2 linked regions of the Butyricimonas faecalis genome follow. The main gene of each other region encodes a partner of the protein of the gene in region 2 in a complex. Links are inferred from orthologs where the notes say so. Each region holds a gene or a part of one and is shown on either strand. Other genes may lie near its edges.

Region 1 (7,732 bases), 3.4 Mb from region 2 along the record:
CTGTAGCCAAATAATAGCTTTTCTGAGAATATCCCAAGTTGGTATAACTGTAAATGAATTTGCCGCTTTGCTTGAATCTCAATAAGGCATTACGGATCTCGTCGATCGTGGCAAGAGCCCCGAAGTTAGAGTTGATTTCGGTCAGGTCCAAGTAAATCCCCCTGATGCGGGAATCCTTGCTGGCATTGTCAATGTATTCAAGTATTTTATTTAGCCCGATTTGTTTTTCGGAACTCATGGTCGTCAAGTTAAAATTTTGTAATGGGTTCTCCGATGCTCTATCCGGGATTGCTGTCTTCAGCGATAGTTTCAGTATCGTGTTGTCCTTGATTTCGATTGATGGACTGGAGAAACTAGCTATGGCCCCGACGAGTCCGATGAACACGAAAAACAGGATAACGTGTACGATAATAATACCAACAATGGTTGCTAACAAGTATTTCAGAAAGCTTTTCATATGTGTTGTTTTAAATTATTAATATTCCCGGGTAAAATTTCGATATACAAAATATGAATTATATTGTAAATCTTGTTTACAAATGTATGGATATAATTTCGGTCATACAAAATTTTATTTGATTTTGTAGATTTACGACGTTACAAACTTTACAAACTTATTTTGTTGACATTTGTTTTTTTAATAGTTTTACGTGCAGAATCCGGTTGCGTTTCGAGAGGAGAATAAACTTTGCGTTTCGTGACTAAAAATGTTTGTAGCGAAAACTGTAACTCTTTAATTATACGACATGAGCAAATTTGAAGTTATTGGTGGGAGACGATTGAAAGGTGAATTGATTCCCCAGGGAGCAAAGAATGAAGCATTACAGGTGATCTGTGCTTGTTTGCTGACGAGGGAAGAGGTGATTATCTGTAATATCCCGGAGATATTGGATGTAATGAAATTGATTGATCTGCTTCGGGGAATGGGAGTGAAGGTGGAGAGACTTCAAAAAGGAGAGTTTTCTTTCCGGGCGAACGAGATCAATTTTGATTACCTGGAAACAGAGGATTTTTACAGTAAAGCGGCTAGTTTGCGCGGATCGATCATGATTTTAGGCCCGTTGTTAGCCATGCACGGTTGCGGTTTGGTGCCCAAACCGGGAGGGGATAAAATCGGACGGCGTCGGTTGGATACCCATTTCCTCGGTTTCGAGAAATTGGGAGCCACGTTCGAGTATGATGCTATTTCAGGATGTTACAAGGCTTCTGCCCAGAAATTGCGGGGGACTTACATGTTACTCGATGAGGCATCCGTGACCGGAACGGCGAATATCATCATGGCAGCCGTGTTGGCAGAAGGGGTAACCACGATCTATAATGCCGCTTGTGAGCCTTACGTGCAACAATTGTGCCGGATGTTGAATGCCATGGGGGCCCGAATTTCGGGAATTGCCTCCAATTTGTTGACGATTGAGGGGGTTGAAAGTCTTGGCGGTTGCCAGCATCGTTGTCTGCCCGACATGATCGAGGTAGGCAGTTATATCGGACTTGCTGCATTGACTCGCTCGGAGATCACGATCAAAAATGTCGCTATTCCCCAGTTAGGTATTATTCCGGATGCATTCCGCAAGTTGGGGATCCGGATTGAGGAGCGTGGAGATGATTTGTATATTCCTCGCCAGGAGCACTACATGATAGAGGATTTTATTGACGGTTCCATCCTGACGGTTGCCGATGCTCCGTGGCCGGGCTTGACTCCTGACTTGTTGAGTGTATTCCTTGTTGTGGCAACTCAAGCGAAAGGGAGCGTGCTCATTCACCAGAAAATGTTCGAGAGCCGCTTGTTCTTCGTGGATAAATTAATTGATATGGGAGCGAAGATTATTCTTTGTGATCCGCATCGGGCCACGGTTATCGGGCAAAATCATGAATCCCAGTTACGAGCCACCAAGATGACTTCTCCGGATATACGTGCCGGAATCGCCTTGTTGATTGCAGCGTTGTCAGCCCAGGGGACAAGTGTCATTGATAACATCGACCAAATTGACCGCGGTTACGAGCATATTGATGAAAAATTGAATGCCATCGGTGCGGAGATCAGACGGATTGATTGAGGAATGATTTTTCTATGATCTCTGCTTTTAGCGTGTCCGTGCATTCAGAGAGAAGAGTGGTCATGTTTTTGTGAATGACCGGATGAATGAAATCCGGCATGATTTCGTTTAAAGGTGCGAGTACAAAATTTCGTTGTGCAAGTCTGGGATGAGGAACCGTCAGACGAGGAGTATTGATGACCCGGGAATCACAGAATAGAATATCTATATCCATGGTTCGGGAGCAGAATTGCGTGCCGGTACGAACCCGTCCCAGTTTTTGTTCCGTGGCTTGACATTTATCCAACACCTCTTCCGGGAGTAAATCGGTTTCGTAAGTAACAATTTGATTGTAAAAAGAGTCAGATGATTCGAATCCCCACGGGGCGGTTTCGTAAAGGGAAGAACAATGTTGGATCTTCCCTATGCTTGACATTTCCGTTATCGCTTCACGGATCAAGGCTTTTCGATCTCCTTGATTTCCCCCGAAGATTAAAGTGACAAACATCCGAAGTAATTTTAGGTTTAATGATTTTAGATTGAAAAAGCATTCAATTTAAAATCTACGATTAGTTGTGTTTTTTGTAAAATTGCTTCTTGTTGTTTTTCTGTTGCTTGTTGTTATTCATGGGTTTATTGTTTTTCTTTTGCAACAAGTCTTTCGAGTGAGAAAGGATCATGCCTTCCGGCATTTCGATATTGCCACCGTATAATGTATTGATGTCGTTGTAAATCTGATCGTCTTCCACGGAGTCTTTATTCCACGTAAGGAATGATTTTTTCATGTGGTTAGCGGTCAACACCGTGAGTACTCTTTTGATTTCGGGGTCTTCTGTTTCTTTGATTTTTTCAATCAGTTTCTCGGTAAGAAGACCATAGTGCTTGTACTTGATATGGTGATTGTTATATGGTAACCTTTCCGGTTTTTCTTCCAGAATATCTTTTTCCGGGAGAGGATAAGGAGAATCGATATCCAGCGTGAAGTTTGACATGATCATCAAGTGATCCCACAATTTGTGGCGGAAATCCGGAACATCCCGAAGGTGTGGGTAAAGATTTCCCATCACGCTGATTACCGTTTTGGCTGCACGGGTACGCTCATCTCTGTCTGTTATTGTTGCCAGGTGGTCAACCATCATTTGAATATTCCTACCGTATTCGGGAAGAATAAGTTTTTTTCTTTGGCTATTATAGTCCATTACCGGATAATTTTGGTCTTAATTTTTTTTATTTTATGGGAAAACGCCGGAAAATCACATTAAAATGCCGGAATAATCAATCCCTTGAATCTATTAGAAATTAGAATATGCTGCAAATATAATATTTTTTGTTTATAAGTCGTTAATTTGTATGTCCTTGCACGTAAAGTTTTGCAAACTTTAACAATAAAACCTTTTGACCGTGCTTGGGGAACATCACTTTTGCCTTTTTATTGACTCCCAGGCCATCTATGGAAATTACTTTCCCCGGGCCGAAATTGGGATGGAAGATTACCATACCGGGAATAATCTGATCCCCGTTGATAGGAACCAGTTTCGAGGTGTCAATGTCCGGCACTTCAACCTTGGGTTGAAGGGTGATATTCGGACGAGCCACTTTCCCTTGTATACCGGGCCCGTTTAACGAGCGCCCCATGGAGGGACGGGCCGGGGTAAAAAATCCGTCCAGGTAGTGTGGGTCAATTTCCGCGATAAACCGGGAAGGCTGCGGGTAGACTACATTACCATTTTTATACCGGGAAGTGGCATAGGTCATGATCACTCTTTTTTCGGCACGGGTCAGTGCCACGTAAAACAACCTTCTCTCTTCCTCCAAGGCGGAAGGGGTATAGACACTTTGTTGGGCGGGGAAAAGTTCTTCTTCCATGCCCACGATAAAGACATTTTCAAACTCTAGTCCTTTCGCGGAGTGAATGGTCATCAAGGTTACTTTATTATTGTCCTCCGGTTTTTCGCTATCTTGATCGGTCAACAAGGCAACACCTTCCAAGAACGCGGGAAGCTTGTCATCCCGTCCTTCTTTGTAAGCGGTTTCACAGAAATCTTTGACGGCATTCAACAACTCATCTATATTTTCCCGACGGGACACTCCTTCCGGTGTGTCATCGGAAGAAAGGTCTTCTTTAATTCCGGAAGCTTGGGCTATCCGACAGGTCGTTTCGTAGGCGTTATCCTCCTTGGCTATCTCGGTGAATCCCTCGATCAATTGCCTGAAACGAGTTAGCTTGGCAGCCGTCGTGGCGGAAACCATACCGGGAACTTTGTTCAAGTTGCAAAGTAGAGTCCAGATGCTCACGTTATAATGTTGAGCCACTTCTTTTAACTTGTCGATCGTGGTATCCCCGATGCCCCGCCGCGGGTAGTTGATGATTCGTTTTAAAGCCTCCTCGTCGTTCTGGTTAATGGTCAGGCGTAAGTAGGCAATCAAATCTTTGATCTCCTTGCGTTGGTAGAAGGAAAGGCCCCCGTACACCTTGTAAGGTATATTTCTTTTACGTAAAGATTCCTCCATGATACGCGATTGGGCATTTGTCCGGTACAAAATGGCGAAGTGGTTGAAATCCGCTTGTTCGTTTTGGGAGATGCGGAATATTTCTTGTGCCACTTGAAAACCCTCTTCTTTATCGGACAGGGCTTTCATTACCCGGATTTTATCCCCTTCTTCGTTTTGAGAGAACGTTTTTTTAGGAATCTGTTCCTTGTTCCGGCTAATGATACTATTGGCCGCGTCAACAATGGTGGTCGTGGAGCGATAGTTTTGTTCCAGCTTGCACAATTTGTAGCCTGGGTAATCATTCCGGAAGTTCAAGATATTCTCGATGCGGGCTCCTCGGAACGAATAGATACTTTGTGCGTCATCTCCCACCACGCAGATGTTTTTATGTTGTTCTGCCAGTTTTTTGATGATGAGGTATTGCGAATAGTTCGTATCCTGGTACTCGTCCACGAGTATATAGTCAAATTTATTCTGGTACTTCTCCAGTATTTCCGGGAAATCACGGAAGAGAATATTCGTTTGTAATAGAAGGTCGTCGAAATCCATGACGTCGCTTTGCTTGCAACGGGCTTGGTAATACTTGTATATTTCCGAGATCTTGGGCTTCTTGGCCGCTTGATCTGCAGACGTGATCTTTGCCGATTGGGCGTATGCCTGTGCCACGATAAGATTGTTTTTGGCCATGGAGATACGTCCCAACACGTCGTTAGGTTTATATACCTTGTCGTCCAGTTTCAAATCCTTGACGATCGACTTGATTAAGTTTTTAGAATCCTGTGAATCGTATATCGTGAAGTTGGACGTGTAACCGAGGTTTTCGGCCTCGACCCGCAGAATCTTGGAGAAAATGGAGTGGAAAGTTCCCATCCATAAATTGGCGGCATTGCTTTGTCCCACGAGAGTGGCAATACGTTTCTGCATTTCCCGTGCGGCTTTGTTGGTAAACGTTAGGGCTAGAATACGGTAAGCGGGTACTCCTTTGCTTAATAAGTTCGCGATACGATATGTCAATACCCTTGTTTTACCCGATCCTGCTCCGGCAATCACAAGCGTGGGCCCATCCGTGTTCATGACGGCCTCTCGTTGGTTCTCGTTCAATTCGTTAATAAAATCCACGATAAATAAATTCAGAAAAACATTTAACCTTGTGTCCGCAAAAATACAAATAATATGGCAGAACTACTTCATTTGGGATGTATGTTTTATCTCGTTCAGAAAGTTGATGCTGTGGCACGCGACAATTCCGGCGGTTTCTGTTCGCAGGCGACTTTCACCGAGAGTGACAGGTATGAAGTTGTTTTCTTGGGCTAGCCGGATCTCATTTCCCGAAAAGTCTCCTTCCGGGCCGATGAGAATCGTGATCTCTTGGCCGGGTTGATATATCTCTTGAAGTGATTTTTTATTCCCCTCGTCACAATGGGCGATACATTTCAGCGGGGACGGATTGTTTTTCACGAAATGGGAAAACTCCGTCAACGGGTTGAGTTTCGGCAAGTAGGCTTTTAAGGATTGTTTCATGGCAGAAATAATGACTTTCTCCAAGCGATCCTCCTTGATTACCTTGCGTTCCGAATGGGCGCAGAGTAGGGGGGTAATTTCGTCAATTCCGATTTCCGTGCATTTTTCCAGGAACCATTCGATTCGCTCGATGTTTTTGGTCGGGGCAATGGCTATGTGAATATGGAAATCCCGTTTCCCGTATCCCTCTGTCTTCTCGATACAGCGAACTTCACAACGTTTCGGCTGAGCCTGAATGATTTCACACCGATAGAATCCCCCTTTCCCGTCGATAAGAAAAATTTCGTCTCCCACTTCGAGGCGAAGCACTTTGACACAATGTTTGGATTCCTCTTCCGGTAAAGCGTATAGGTTTTCTGTAATATCCGGTGTATAAAATAAATGCATAGAATGTGGTTAAATTTTGAAACAAAAGTATGAAAATAGACGAGAACTTCCAAAATGATTCTCTTATCCATGCGTATGTGTGATACTACTCAGGTCTAACCCAAATAAGGTAGTAAATAAACCCAAATAATACCACATACTCAGAGATCATTCAGTGTTTACTCGAAGCTGAACCATTCCGTAACGTTTGAGCAACGTTTGAACAACGGCTGAGCAACGGCTGAGTGGGATTATTTCCCTAGGATTTCAGTAGGATTTCCTCTGGTTTTGTTATAAATTACTTCTGATGATTACCGTGAACTCACGTTAAAACCGTGATCCCATCTAATACAAAAGCACCATTTTAACTTGGATGAAGTTAAATGGTGCTTTTGATATAAATGATTAACTTTCAGAATGTTGATAATTGTAATATGTGGAATTTTATTCTTCCTCTTCTTGCTCTTGATAAGCTTTCAACAACTCTTCTTGAACTTCTGCCGGTACTTTTTCATATCCGGAGAAATTCATGGTGAAGGAAGCTCGTCCTCCCGTGATGGAGCTCAATGCCGTGGAGTAGCGTTGCATTTCCTTCAACGGCACTTTAGCCATCAATTTTTGGAATCCGGTATCGGCTTCCATACCCATGATGATTGCTCTACGGGTTTGCAGGTCACCCATGACATCTCCCATGTATTCATCCGGGACGAGGACTTCCACGTCGTAAATCGGTTCCAAAATCTTCGGTGATGCCTGTTTGAACGCCGTGCTGAAAGCGTGACGTCCGGCAAGTTTGAACGAGATTTCGTTTGAATCCACGGGGTGCATTTTCCCGTCGTACACACTGACACGTATGTCTCGTGCGTATGATCCGGTAAGCGGTCCTTCTTCCATCTTTTCCATGATTCCTTTCAAGATGGCGGGCATGAAACGTGCGTCGATCACTCCACCCACGATACAGTTGTAGAATACCAGCTTGCCGCCCCACGGGAGGTCAATAACTTCTTTGTCTTTTACCGATATTTTACTATCCACACCGTTGATCTTGTACATGGTCGGGTCGGGCATTCCTTCTGTGTAAGGTTCAATCACGAGATGAACCTCGCCGAATTGTCCGGCTCCACCCGATTGTTTCTTGTGGCGATAGTCTGCGTAGGCATATTTCGTGATGGTTTCACGGTACGGGATACGTGGCGGGTAGAATTCGATTTCCAGTTTATCATTATGCTCGATACGCCATTTCATGGTGTTCAAGTGGAACTCGCCCTGTCCGGAGATAATCATTTGTTTCAATTCCTTGGAATACTCCACGAGGAATG
Region 2 (7,705 bases):
TAAAAGGTGGAGATATCAATAAAATATATGAGGCCATCGAACCCCTGATTGCCCTTGCACCCCCTTTCATCAACATCACCTTTCACCGGGATGAAGTGGTATACCGTGAATATCCGGACGGAACAATTAAAAAAGTTACCATAACCAAACGCCCCGGTTCCGTGGCATTGGCTGCCGCCATCATGAGACGCTACAACGTGGACATGGTACCTCACATCGTGTGCGGAGGGGCGACCCGCCACAAGATCGAAAACGAACTTATCGACTTGAATTTCCTTGACATTGAAAACGTGATGGCTCTACGGGGCGATCCCATACCCGGTGAGCGTTTTTTCTCTCCTGAAGATGGCGGACACCGATACAGTTGCGAACTGGTTGAACAAATCACCCGCATGAACCACGGTCAATACCTGGATGACACGCTGACAGATACCGTTCCCACGAACTTCTGCATCGGAGTTGCCGGATACCCGGAAAAACATTACGAGGCACCCAACCAGGCTTGTGACATCGAAAATCTGAAAAAGAAAGTCGACGCGGGAGCGAATTACATTGTCACCCAAATGTTCTTCGATAACGCCAAATTTTTCCAGTTTGTCGACAAATGCCGGGCTCAAGGAATTAACGTTCCCATCATACCGGGACTAAAACCCATATCAACACTCAAACATCTGGAAATGCTCCCGCGTACATTCAGTATCGACATCCCACACGAACTGGTCAAAGAGATCCGTTCATGCAAAAACACCAAAGAAATCAACCAAATCGGTATCGAATGGTGCGTGGCGCAAAGTAAAGAACTCATCGCGCACGGGGTTCCCGCCGTTCACTATTATACCATGGGGAAATCGGAAAATATCCAAGAAATTGTAAAACAAGTCTTCTAAGCTATGCAACAAGAAACGAAACCAAACTTTTGGGCACTAACACCCTTAATCATCTTTTTAAGCATTTACCTGGTAGCCTCCGTTATCATGGGTGATTTCTACAAAATGCCCATCACCGTGGCCTTTTTAGTCGCCTCGATTGTAGCCGTAGCAACCTCTTCAGGAGGAAGACTTCACAAACGGATAGACCTATTCTGTAAAGGAGCCGCCAACAGTAATATCATGCTCATGGTATGGATTTTTATCCTTGCCGGAGCATTTGCTCAAACAGCCAAAGCCGTGGGGGCAGTAGATGCAACCGTCAATTTGGCCTTATCCGTACTTCCGGATACTCTCTTACTAGCAGGCATGTTCATTGCGGCTTGTTTCATTTCTCTTTCCATGGGAACATCCGTCGGTACAATCGTGGCTCTTACCCCCGTTGCCGTCGGTATTGCCACACAAACAGACCTAAACACACCTTTCATGGTAGCAATCGTGGTCGGGGGCGCCATGTTCGGAGATAACCTATCCTTCATCTCCGACACAACCATTGTCGCCACCCGTACCCAAGGATGTAACATGAAAGACAAATTTAAAGTCAACAGCTTAATTGTCATCCCGGTTGCCATTCTCATAACCATCATTTACCTGTTTCAAGGTAGTGAAATAACGACAACTCCCACCGTCACCCCGATCGAGTGGCTAAAAGTAATTCCTTACATTTTGGTACTTACCACCGCGTTAGTCGGCGTGAACGTCATGATCGTACTTCTACTCGGCATTCTCTGTTCCGGCATAGTCGGAATAATTACCGGAAGTATTCAATTCTGGGAATGGATCGCTGCCATAGGTACGGGTATATCCGGTATGGGAGAACTGATCATTATCACTTTGCTGGCAGGCGGAATGCTCGAAATGATTCGCTACAACGGGGGAATTGCCTACATCATTCAAAAACTAACCACCCACGTCAAATCAAAAAAAGGAGCAGAACTAAGCATCGCCGCCCTTGTCAGTTTTGCCGATTTATGCACGGCCAACAACACGATAGCCCTCATCATGTCCGGCCCCATAGCCAAAGACATTGCCAATCGTTTTGGTGTCGATCCCCGGAAATCCGCCAGCCTGTTAGACACCTTCTCGTGTTTCGTGCAAGGCATCATTCCCTACGGGGCACAATTACTCATGGCCGCCGGCCTAGCCTCCATTACCCCGCTAGCCATCATGCAGTACCTCTACTACCCGTACTTGATGGGTGTGGCCGCCCTTTTGGCTATATTCTTTCGCTATCCCCGGAAATACTCACGGTAAACTTTTAGTTTTTATCTTTTAACTTTTAGTTTTTAGTTCTTACCTTTGCCCCATGACAATAACCGAAATCATCGTCACCATACTCCTCGGTACCACCGCGGGATTTATCAACACGTTTGCCGGAGGCGGCTCCATGTTGGTCGTACCTTTTCTTATTTTTATTGGCCTACCGGCGAACGTGGCAAACGCGACGAACCGGATTGCCATTTTATTGCAAAACGTGGTATCTGTCGGTAGTTTCAAACAAAAGAAAATACTTGATTTCAAAACGGACTCTAAACTATTGCTGCCCGTGGCTCTCGGAAGTATCGCGGGAGCCTTCATCGCCGTGGACATCAACGAAGAGATATTCAAAAAAGTCATTGCCGGACTGCTGATCATCATGTTTTTCATGTTACTCTTGAATCCGGATGCCTGGGTCAAAGCAAACGCGGACAAGGCAAAAATGAAAAGCCCTTGGCTACGCAACGTGATCTTTTTTCTCCTGGGAATTTACGGCGGATTCATCCAGATCGGTATTGGATTTTTCCTATTGGCAGGGTTGGTACTTGGATGTGGTTACGATCTGTTAAAAGCCAATGCCATAAAACTATTTATCGTACTATTCTACACGATTATCGCCCTGGCAATCTTTATTTGGAATGACCTCGTGGATCTTAAAGTCGGGCTTATCCTAGCCTGTGGCAACATGCTCGGGGCATGGCTGGGAGTACGTTTCAGCATCAAATGGGGAGCCAAATATATTCGGTATTTCCTACTCGTGGTACTCGTGATTGTAGCTGCACGCCTGCTTTTCAGTTAACCGATTTAAATAAACCATAACCTCGCGTGAAAACTTCCTAAAACGATCTCTCCATACAGGATTATTAGTTAACTTTGCAATCTAAATTTAACGATTATGGAAATAAAAATAGGACACTCATTCACACAAGAAATTACCGTGCAACATAAAGACACGGCTGCCGTTTACGGTTCTGGAAAATTGGAAGTATTTGCAACCCCCGCCATGGTCGGTTTAATGGAAAACACGGCGATCAAATGCCTGGAAGGAATGTTGGATGCAGACAGCGACACCGTGGGCATCGAAATCAACACCAAACACGTGAAAGCCACCGCTGTTGGCAAAAAAGTAACTTGCAAAGCCACCATCACCGAAGTGGACGGTCGCCGCATCCGTTTCTCCATCGAGGCATGGGATGAAACCGCCCCCATCGGCTCGGCCATCCACGACCGCTTTATCATCAACCCGGAGAAATTCATGAGCAAACTCAAATAATTTTAGATTTACTGATTTTAAATTTTAGATTCCAACTGCATCTATTCGATGCATTCATTAATCATAAATCGTAAATCATAAATCAAGAAATTAACATATTTAGTCATGTTTAAGCTAACTTCCCAATTCGAACCGACCGGGGATCAACCGGAAGCAATCAAGGAACTAACGCAAGGACTTCTGGATGAAGTCCCGGGACAGGTTTTGTTGGGAGTTACCGGATCGGGAAAGACGTTTACCATTGCCAACGTGATTCAAAAAGTGCAGCGTCCGACACTCATTCTCAGTCACAACAAGACGCTAGCCGCCCAGTTATACGGGGAATTCAAGGCATTCTTCCCCGAAAACGCGGTGGAATATTTCGTATCTTACTACGACTATTACCAGCCGGAAGCCTACCTGCCCACCACGAACACGTATATCGAGAAAGATCTTATGATCAACGATGAAATCGACAAATTGCGGTTACGCACCACGGCCTCCTTACTATCCGGACGCCGGGATGTGATCGTGATCTCGTCCGTTTCATGCCTTTACGGTATGGCAGACCCGACAGCTTTCGGCTCGAACATCATTCACTTGAAGCGGGGACTGAAAATTGGTCGGAACAAACTTTTACGCCAATTGATAGATGCCCTTTACGTGAATAACGAACTGGAATTCAAACGAGGCAGTTTCCGGGCAAAAGGAGAAACCGTGGACATCTTCCCGTCCATTGAAACTTTCGAGGGAATGGCTTATCGAATCGAGTTCTGGGATGACGAGATTGACCGGATCACATCATTCAGCCCACAGACCGGGAAAACGATTGATGAAATGGAAAATCTGAACATCTACCCCGCCAACCTGTTCGTCACGGACAAAGCCACGCTCGCGAAAGCCATTCATGACATAGAACACGACCTGGTAGTACAAGTTGATTTCTTAAACTCCATCGGCAAACATTTTGAAGCGAAACGACTGGATGAACGGGTAAAATATGACGTGGAAATGATTAGAGAACTCGGCTATTGTTCCGGCATCGAAAATTACTCCCGCTACTTCGACGGACGGGCAGCCGGCGTTCGCCCCTTCTGCCTGCTGGATTACTTCCCGCGGGATTTCCTGCTTGTCGTGGACGAGTCTCACGTGACCCTCCCGCAAGTGCGAGCCATGTACGGCGGCGACCATTCCCGCAAACAAACCCTCGTGGAATACGGGTTCCGTCTTCCGGCAGCCTTTGACAATCGTCCGCTTACGTTCGAAGAATTCGAAGCGAACACGGGGCAAACCATATACGTCAGTGCCACCCCGGCCGATTACGAATTGGAGAAATGCAACGGCGTAGTCGTGGAACAAATCATCCGCCCCACCGGAATCCTCGATCCGGAAATAGAAGTGGTTCCCAGCAAAAACCAGATAGACCACCTCATCAACGAGATACAAAAACGTATCGAGATCAACGAGAAAGTACTTGTTACCACGTTGACCAAACGTATGGCGGAGGAGCTAAGCAAATATTTAGACCGTATTCGCATCAAATGCCAATACATCCACTCCGACGTGGACACGCTGGAACGAGTACAGATCATCGAAAATTTACGTAAAGGAGTGATCGACGTGATCGTGGGAGTAAACTTATTGCGTGAAGGATTGGATATGCCCGAAGTTTCCCTTGTTGCCATCCTCGATGCCGACAAGGAAGGATTCCTACGCTCCACCCGTTCACTAATACAGACCTCGGGACGTGCCGCCCGTAACCTAAACGGTAAAGTCATCATGTATGCCGACACGATTACCCGCTCCATGCAGGAAACCATCGATGAAACCCGGTATCGTCGAGAGAAACAAATGGAATACAACCGTCAACACGGCATCACCCCTACCCAGATACGTAAAACCACGGAATCCGTGCTGAAAGAGACCTCCCGTGCTTACATCGAAGAAGAACACGTGAACATGGTTGCCGACCCCGTTACCGCTTACATGAGCAAACCGGAACTGGAAAAAATGCTGCAAAAAACAAAAGCGGCCATGCAAAAAGCCGCTAAAGAGATGGACTTTCTGGAAGCCGCCCGCCTTCGGGATGAAATGTTCAAATTGGAAGAAACCATTAAACGACTTCATTCCTAAAGACCTATTTTTTCAACACGAATAGTTGCCTGATAAGGGGGTGTTCGATCACGCCTAGAATACCATGGCGGTATTGCCAATGCATCAAACCCAGTTTCCAAACGACTATGAAACGAAGGCAACACGTCACTCATCTGCTTGTGTTGCCTTATCTCCCCCCACATACCTTCTGATTTCCCCTCGTCCTCCCACGTAAATTTTTATTACACAAAAATAGAGATTCACCAACAAAAATCATTACGGGTAGCGTATGACATTTCGTGCCAATCGCCATTGCATTGAACGATATCTCCACGGAGTGAAAAAGCTCCACCTCCTCTTCACTTCTCAAGGATTGTATCCAAGAAACGTTTCTATCATATCATGTATCTCAACTAATTGCCTTAACGGGAGATCTCGCAACAACTTCTCCCCGACCGCAATACTGCAAGCCTGTTTTATCTTACAGGCGGATTGCAATTCCTTAATTTCATTGATCTGGGCAGCATGATACTCCATCCATTTCTCGACAAAAGAAGTTTCCCCAGACAACTTCACCATCAATTCAATAAAGCGTGAAGCCAACACTCTCTCGTGCTTACCCATCAAAGGAGAATCGATATACCCTTGAAAAAACACGTTTGCCAACTTCATCCAGGGAAGTTTCAAATAATCCAAGAGTTGTTTTATTTCATCCATATCATATAGTAAACCTCTCAACAAATTTTCTTCATTTTCCTCCATCAACTTATGCCTCCGGCATCTTCTCACCACTTGTGATTTTATCAAATAATAATCTTTCAGTGACATACCTTGTTGCTTTCCCGACATCCCGTCAGAAAAAACACCTTCACTCCTTTCGTTCACGATCGCAATGCATTAAACTCATTATCTCGTAAAGCGATCAAAGCTTCAACTTCTTGCCGCTGTTCTTGATAGTGACGTGTTGTCCCCATGATTAACGCCTCTTTTTTAGCAAAGAATTTCATTCTCTTTATCAACTCTGTCATTAGATTGGATAAACGTTTCCGTTTCCCTTTTTCCTCTTCCAAAACAATATAGTGCATAAAACTACCGTACAGTACCGGTATACAAGCCTCCCATGGAAACTGCAATTCTCGCAACAAAGCCTCGACAATCCGCAAGTGCTTTTTCATAAAACCTAAAGCATCCTCTTCCTCCTGTCCAAAAAATGCCATCAAACGTTTCGCTTCTTCAACATAATAATCTTTCAATCGCTCAACGTCTTTTACCGTCAGATCAGCAAGTATATCCTTCAGCGGAGACGTAGAAGAATCACCTTTTTCAATACCATTCATAATGGAAAATTTAAAATTAAGATAGATAAAAATGGCTCTATCCTTACCATTTATGACAAACATATTCCTTCCTCATGACAATGAATTTATCATTGCCCGATGCGTTATTTTCTGTATATTTACACGGCCTTAACCGGCTAAGACTTTACAAACATACAAAATATTTCGCCATAATGTCACAAGAAATACAAAATATTTCGCCAATAAAACAAAGAATTTTGCAATTTATAGCAGAATTAGGAAGAAGTAAAAGGGAATTTTACTCATTAACCGGTATATCACGGGGGACTTTAGAAAGTAAAACTGGTATTACAGAAGACACGTTAACGAAACTTTTCACAGCATTCCCCGACCTGTCACCTATCTGGGTTTTTACCGGGAAAGGAGAAAAACTTCAATCTCAACAAAATGAAACATCTCCACTTTTTACAGTAAACGAAAATATTGAAGATAAACTTCTTAACATTATAGCTCAAAAAGACTCTGAAATAAAAGCACTTGCAGAAGAAATAGGAAAACTCAAACAAGAAATAATACAATTAAAAGAGCTCCTGCTAAAATAATTCTTGCGCATGATCTCATAATTCAGAGTATTCTAATTTTTCCTTCCATTTTTCCACATTAAAAGAGAAATGTTCCCTTATACAAAGTCCCCCTTCAACTTATATCATCTGATTAAAAAGAAAGAATAATTGACAACATTCCTTCTTGATAGTCAGTATTTTTAGTAATTTTGCAAAAAGGGAACAAATACATGAATGAAAATCAAAATATAGAGTGGAAAGAGAATTGGCGTGACGAGTACCTAAAATGGATATGCGGCTTTACTAATGCCATAG

The links.
Region 1: the proteins of uvrB (region 2) and D8S85_RS17810 are in contact, whole or in part, in a crystal structure (PDB 7EGT), measured with the Thermus thermophilus proteins. The link is inferred for Butyricimonas faecalis from one-to-one orthologs. Residues at the interface, in WP_096411307.1 of Thermus thermophilus: Glu23, Leu25, Arg26, Asp27, Gly28, Glu29, Arg30, Phe31, Arg55, Glu326, Asp327, Phe328, Glu379, Ser382, Gln383, His398, Gly400, Arg401; in WP_096412145.1 of Thermus thermophilus: His654, Arg656, Phe657, Gln666, Asp668, Glu669, Lys680, Arg681, Leu682, Ser683, Lys685, Tyr686, Ala687.

The regions. Positions count from the first base shown.
Region 1 is NZ_CP032819.1:4,153,880-4,161,611, forward strand. The notes cover bases 3,011-6,036. They hold D8S85_RS17810 (ATP-dependent helicase), read right to left. Parts: upstream 5,646-6,036; coding sequence 3,375-5,645; downstream 3,011-3,374. Other genes in these bases: D8S85_RS17805 (DUF4290 domain-containing protein), read right to left, coding at 3,011-3,232; D8S85_RS17815 (16S rRNA (uracil(1498)-N(3))-methyltransferase), read right to left, coding at 5,709-6,036. Outside these bases: signal peptide peptidase SppA, read right to left, coding at 1-457; murA (UDP-N-acetylglucosamine 1-carboxyvinyltransferase), read left to right, coding at 747-2,054; folK (2-amino-4-hydroxy-6-hydroxymethyldihydropteridine diphosphokinase), read right to left, coding at 2,038-2,541; more of D8S85_RS17805, read right to left, coding at 2,603-3,010; more of D8S85_RS17815, read right to left, coding at 6,037-6,434; D8S85_RS17820 (elongation factor G), read right to left, coding at 6,858-7,732. UniProt on the Escherichia coli protein: A helicase with DNA-dependent ATPase activity. Unwinds DNA duplexes with 3'-5' polarity. Translocates on single-stranded DNA with 3'-5' polarity. Initiates unwinding more efficiently from a nicked substrate than double-stranded DNA.
Region 2 is NZ_CP032819.1:725,074-732,778, forward strand. The notes cover bases 3,066-6,064. They hold uvrB (excinuclease ABC subunit UvrB), read left to right. Parts: upstream 3,066-3,561; coding sequence 3,562-5,568; downstream 5,569-6,064. Other genes in these bases: D8S85_RS03065 (thioesterase family protein), read left to right, coding at 3,079-3,456; D8S85_RS03075 (hypothetical protein), read right to left, coding at 5,896-6,064. In the rest of the region: metF (methylenetetrahydrofolate reductase [NAD(P)H]), read left to right, coding at 1-887; D8S85_RS03055 (Na+/H+ antiporter NhaC family protein), read left to right, coding at 891-2,180; D8S85_RS03060 (sulfite exporter TauE/SafE family protein), read left to right, coding at 2,233-2,982; more of D8S85_RS03075, read right to left, coding at 6,065-6,414; D8S85_RS03080 (hypothetical protein), read right to left, coding at 6,411-6,866; D8S85_RS03085 (hypothetical protein), read left to right, coding at 7,040-7,429; D8S85_RS03090 (RNA-binding domain-containing protein), read left to right, coding at 7,621-7,705. UniProt on the Escherichia coli protein: The UvrABC repair system catalyzes the recognition and processing of DNA lesions. A damage recognition complex composed of 2 UvrA and 2 UvrB subunits scans DNA for abnormalities.